DNA from 2 places in the Paenibacillus sp. FSL P4-0176 genome. Region 1 is predicted to be linked to the other one. Evidence: predicted binding sites of a transcription regulator. Region 1 holds the regulator's gene; the other holds the start of a gene.

Region 1 (3,199 bases):
AACAAGTCCCAACCAATTCGGCTATGCCGGATGGGGTGAGTACCATTTACCCTGAACCATACGGAGTGGCTCTTATTATTGCACCTTGGAACTATCCTTTCCAACTGGCCTTTGGTCCACTGATTGGAGCAATTGCAGCCGGTAACTGTGCAGTTATCAAGCCTTCTGAATTAACACCAGCCGTATCTCGTCTGACGTATGATCTGATTCAGGAGATCTTCCCTCAGGAGTATATTGCGGTTATGGAAGGCGAAGTTGAGGCTAGCACAGCATTGTTGAAAGAGAAGTTTGATTATATTTTCTTCACAGGAAGCACAGGTGTTGGTCGCATTGTTATGAAGGCAGCTGCGGAGCATTTGACTCCTGTAACCCTGGAGCTAGGGGGCAAGAGTCCTGCTATTGTCCATAACGATGCAGAACTGAAGCTGGTGGCCCAGCGTATTGTTCGTGGTAAGTTCCTGAATGCAGGCCAAACTTGCGTTGCTCCGGATTATTTGCTTGTACATGAACAAGTTCATGACGAATTGATCAATCTGATTGGCGCAGAGATCAAAGATAAATTTGGGGACGATGTGTTACAGAACGCTGATTTCCCGCATATTGTTAACTCGCGTAACTTTGATCGGTTGTCGAAATTCCTAACAGATGGCAAAACGCTGATTGGTGGACGTTCTGTACGAGAGCAGTTGCTCATTGAGCCGACTGTACTTGGAGATGTGAACTGGGAATCAGCTGTCATGCAAGAAGAGATCTTTGGTCCGATTCTTCCTGTATTTACGTACAGTGACCTGAATCCTATGCTAGATGAGATTGTTCGCCGGCCAAAACCATTGGCGCTATATCTCTTCACACAGGATGAGCAGCTGCAGGATCAGGTTCTGAATCAAGTATCCTTCGGTGGGGGATGTATTAATGACACACTTTCTCATATGACTTCACACTACCTCCCGTTTGGTGGTGTAGGAGAGAGCGGTATGGGCTCATATCACGGACAACAGAGCTTTGATGTGTTCTCGCATCACAAGAGTGTTCTGAAACGCAGTGAATAATTAGCCGCTAAAATAACATAAACATGAAAAAAGAGGTTGTCCTGTTGATCAGGATAACCTCTTTCGTATTTCATTACATCTAGTTTTGTTACTCAAGTTAAATATTAATGAATATCTCGGAAAAGGCCAATGACTTTACCCAGAATACTAACATGTTTCAAACGTAAAGGTTCGAAGGTCGCATTCTCCGGTTGAAGGCGAATATGATCTTTCTCTTTATAGAACGTTTTCACTGTAGCTTCATCGTCTTCAGTCATTGCAACGACGATATCACCGTTATCAGCAGTTTGCTGTTGACGGACAATAACGTAATCTCCGTTAACGATTCCAGCTTCCACCATGCTATCTCCGACTACCGAAAGCATAAACACTTTCTGTTCGCCTACATAATGTGTAGGAAGAGGGAAGTAGTCTTCAATGTTCTCGGTTGCAGTGATTGGAACCCCGGCTGTAACCTTACCAACAACAGGAATACGTGCAACGCTATGAGCAAATTGATGAGAATGCTCAGATTCTTCTTGGCTCAAAAGCTCAATGGCTCTTGGCTTGGTAGGGTCGCGTCGGATCAAACCTTTTTTCTCCAAACGATCCAAATGTCCATGTACTGTTGAGCTGGAAGCCAGTCCAACCGCTTCACCAATTTCCCGTACGGAAGGAGGATACCCCTTCAACCGGACTTCATTTCGTATAAACTCCAGAATAGCCTGCTGCCTGCTGGATATCTTCGACATACCGTATCAACCCCATTTTAGTAACGTTTGGGAAAATTATAACATAGAACCTCCGTTCGTACAAACATAAGTTCTAAATAAAATAGCATTAAATCAGTGTTTTTTAGCTTATAGAACAGAAATTGTCCAAAAGTCAGAGCATAATACTGCAAATGTTTTGCACAAGTACTTGAAATAAGATATTGTTCCTTCTAAAAAAGAAGCGAACAATTGTTCTGAAAATCTATTGAACAAAACAAGTGTTCGTGTTATATTGATTTCAACAGATAGGAACAAACGTTTGGAGGCGGGCATTTAATGAGATATTCTACTTATCAAAGCATTTATGAACCAATGAATTCGGAACTGGTGAAGTCTAACATAGGGAACTACAAGAAGGTTTTAGCGCGTTTCAAGATTTCTTCATGGATGTTAAAGGTAGCCATTACTTCTATGATTATATTTATTGGATGCAGCACCGTTTTAACTGTATTTGCCGGCAATGAGAATGATGTTCTGCCAGGAGGAAAGATAGCTGTTTCACAAGGGGAAACATTATGGAGTATTTCTTTGGAACATAAACCGACGAATATGGATACACGTATTTATATAGAAGCAATTAAGAAAGTGAATCAACTTCATACAACATCCATCCAAGTGGGACAAGTACTAGCTCTACCGCAATTTGCAGAATAAAATGCACATCAATGAGTGTTAGCGCGTGTCAGCTTGACAAGCAGCCTTTATAATGGCAAAGTTAATATGACTTTGTATTTTTGGAGGGGACAAGCTTGGATATAGATAGTCTGGTAGCACGCATTAACGAATTGGCTCGTAAGCAAAAGTCCACTGGATTGTCGGAGGAAGAACTTGCTGAACGTGCCGAACTAAGAGAGATTTATTTGAGTAATATTCGCAGCAATTTCAGACAACAACTGGATACCATTGAGATTGTTGATGATGAGAATGACAAAGGCCACCAAGGCAAACTCAAACACTAACGAAACCTAATGATATCATTATGATATTTAGGTTTCTTCCTGTTATTTTGAGTGTGCAATTTATAGGGGGAAATGTTGGTTTACAGTTATGTAAGCCGATACAAAGACACATAAGGGGGATTCTCATGTCGCGTTCGTTCGAGAGAACGGTTAAGAAAAATTCCAAGCAGTTAAATCAGCAACGCAAAAAAAGTGGTCAACCAATCACTGGTACACCAGGTGAAGAAGTCTTTAAGGGACGCAGCTTGTTGTTCCCAATATTTTTGATCGGTCTCGCCTTTTTGTATCTGTTTATGAGCACATTCCTTGTGCAAGCTCCAATGACAACTTGGGACTGGGTGACCATGCTGCTTTACGTATTTTTGGCAGTCATCTTCATGCTTCGCCGTCCATACATCAAGATTAGCAGTAATCGGATTATAACGACGAAGGGTAATCG
Region 2 (3,199 bases), 1.1 Mb from region 1:
TTCGTGCAAGTGTAGTGGAGGGGACGAAATCGAATCTGAAGAAGCGAAGCGTGCGCCTTTGTCTCCGGATTTTCCCTTTAAAAAGGGAATCAAAAAATTCTGGAGACAACAGCGATCAGAAGATCGATTCGTAACCGGAACGTCACCTACGCGCCGCACCAAACCTATCTTTTGAACTATTAAATTAAAGGAAGTGGATCTACCTTGCCATCAGTTACACTCGAACGCAGTCGCAAAAAGCGGCTTGAACATGCACATCCATGGATATTTAACAATGAAATTGCCTCTGTTGACGGAAACCCGGAACCGGGAGATCTGGTCAATGTATTGAATCATCAAGGTCGCTATCTGGCGACAGGTTATTACAATCCTGCATCTCAGATCACTGTAAGGGTTGTAGCGTATCAACCTCTGGAGTCCGAACAGATGGACACCGCGTTTTTTGCAGCGCGTTTCCGCGATTGCTTGCGTCACCGGGAACGTTTTATCCATGATGGAGAGGCATACCGTCTCGTTTACGGAGAAGCTGATTTTCTACCAGGATTGATCGTTGACCGTTTCGGTAGCATCCTCGTTGTACAGTTGCTTACACTTGGCATGGATCGTTGCCGTGAAGCCATCGTACAGGCACTCATTGAAGTAATGCAGCCGGAAGGCATATATGAGCGCAGTGATGTCTCGATTCGTGAACTGGAAGGTTTGGAACAGACCAAAGGTCCGCTGTATGGAGAGTGCCCACGGCATGTCACTGTTACAGAGAATGGGCTACTCATTAAAGTGGATATCGTGGAAGGGCAGAAGACAGGTTACTTCTTCGACCAACGTGAGAATCGTGCAGCCATCGAACCGCTCATGAAGGGTTGGGGCTACAAGAGTGGAATCACACTTCAAACGACTGAGCAGGATGGCACAGAGCAGCTCTTGCCTGTGAATAAAAGCGGTAAGGTAGTTACATACCCATATTGGGATGGTGCCACTGTACTGGAGTGTTTCTCACACACGGGCAGCTTTACGTTGAATGCTTGCAAGTATGGAGCCAAAAAAGTGACTTGTCTTGATATTTCGGAGCATGCCATTGAGAGTGCACGAACAAATGTGGAGCTGAACGGTTTCACTGACCGGGTCGAGTTCGTAGTTGCTGATGCATTCCAGTACTTGCGTGAACAAGTGAAAGGGCTGGATGAACGTACCTCACGTGCACGTGCAGGCGAACAGAAAGTGGATACATCCAAAGCGCTTGCAGCTGGCGGTAAAACATTTGATGTGGTCATCCTTGATCCTCCTGCATTTGCCAAAACGAAATCAGCAGTTAAAGGTGCATGTCGCGGTTATAAAGATATCAATCTGCAAGGAATGAAACTGGTCAATGAGGGTGGATATTTGGTAACAGCCAGCTGTTCGTATCACATGCGTCCAGACCTCTTCCTGGATACGATTGCCGATGCAGCGGAAGATGCAGGCAAAGTGCTTCGTTTGATCGACTGGAAAGCAGCCGGTAAGGATCACCCACAAATTTTGGGCGTGGATGAAGGACATTACCTGAAATTTGCTATTTTCGAAGTGCGCAGTAAAAAGAATTAATCGTATGATTTTCGTTCCAATCAAGTATAGATCAAGTCAAAAGTCCACAGTGTGATAGCTGCGGGCTTTTTGCTGTTTTGCTGTGTTAACGGAGATGATCTCCGGTTTTACCGGATAGTGGCAAACGTATGTTCCGAACCAAGTCAGATATGTTATACTGGGAATTAAAATCTTGTACGTGTGGTTTGGAGGATTAGACATGTCCGTTCGTTTTGTTATTGGCCGGGCAGGCAGCGGAAAAAGCTTGCTGATTACCCGGGAAATTACATCCCTGCTTCAAAAGGAGCCGCAAGGCACACCTTTGATTTTACTCGTTCCCGAACAGAGTTCTTTTCGAACAGAGCAGGTATTGGTGTCTTCTGGAGCAATTAAAGGTACCATGCGTGCAGAAGTGCTCGGCTTTCGCCGTCTAGCCTATCGTGTAATGCAAGAAGCAGGTGGTTCTGCTCGTATTCCGATCGGAGCCGAAGGCAAAAAGATGCTGCTCTACAAGGTCATCCAGCGCCGTAAGGAAGAATTAAAGCTGTTTGGTGCATCCGGCAGCCAGCTGGGTTTTATAGGCGAATTAAATGACTTATATAGTGAATTTAAACGTTATGAAGTTGATCCATCATTGCTGGAAGACGGGCTGTCTGGAGGGAATACCTCATCCACTTCGCCAATTCTGGAGGACAAGTTGCATGACTTGAATCTGATATATCGTGACTATGAACAGGAACTGACCAATTTATATATTGATGATGAAGACACGTTGACCGAGCTGACAGATCGTTTGTCGGAAAGTGCATTGCTGCAGGATGCCCAGATCTGGATTGATGGTTTTCAGGGATTCACACCACAGGAGATGAGTGTGATTGGTCGGCTGATGTTGCAGTCCTCTTCCGTGACGATTGCACTGACATTGGATCGTCCTTATGATCATGGCGCACTGCCTGGAGAACTGGAACTATTTTTTCCTACGGCAAGTGCCTATGCGCGCCTGAAAGGAATGGCTGACGAACTGGGTGTAACGAGCGATATAACCGTGCTAGATTCGGAGATTCCACCGAGATACAAGGATCGTCCGGGACTTGCTCATCTGGAGGCTGGTTTCGACCGACGAATTCGTTGGAAAAGTGAAGGCCTTGATTCCGGAATCCAACTGGTTGCAGCGGAGAACCGACGAGCTGAGATGGAGGGAGCACTGCGTGAGATGCGGCGCTTGGCACAAAACGAAGGTGCGCGTTATCGGGACATGGCGGTACTTGTCCGGCAGTTGGATACCTACGCTGATATAGCTGAACCGTTATTCAGGGATTATGACGTACCCGTCTTTCTCGACCGGAGAAGAAATGAACTTCATCATCCATTATCTGAGTTTATCCGTTCCGCACTGGATATTGTTCGGCGCCACTGGCGTTACGAGGATGTATTTCGCTGTGTCAAAACGGATCTGCTGCTTCCGCGTGATGGTTCCATCACTCGTGAAGATATGGACCAGCTTGAGAATTATGTACTGGCTTGTGGTATTCACGGGTATCGCTGGACTGACGGCAAACCGTGGAAGTATGTACCAAGCCTGTCGCTGGAAGACAACGGTCAGGATGGCCGTAGTCGAGGACGGGATCAGATGCTTTCT

Evidence for each region. Region 1 encodes LexA, which represses DNA repair genes until DNA is damaged. Its sites were predicted from a motif close to CGAACATATGTTCG; they were not measured.
Region 2: addB (helicase-exonuclease AddAB subunit AddB) is a predicted target of LexA. The motif match lies at 1,703-1,716, and genes of this name have one in related genera.

The regions. Positions count from the first base shown of each region.
Region 1 is NZ_CP150242.1:4,119,280-4,122,478, reverse strand. Features, by position in the region: gene MKY95_RS18565 (aldehyde dehydrogenase) at 1-1,049, shown strand, start outside; gene lexA (transcriptional repressor LexA) at 1,154-1,780, opposite strand; gene MKY95_RS18555 (LysM peptidoglycan-binding domain-containing protein) at 2,078-2,455, shown strand; gene MKY95_RS18550 (DUF896 domain-containing protein) at 2,551-2,760, shown strand; gene MKY95_RS18545 (hypothetical protein) at 2,886-3,199, shown strand, end outside.
Region 2 is NZ_CP150242.1:5,177,435-5,180,633, reverse strand. Features, by position in the region: gene MKY95_RS24175 (class I SAM-dependent rRNA methyltransferase) at 205-1,581, shown strand; gene addB (helicase-exonuclease AddAB subunit AddB) at 1,781-3,199, shown strand, end outside.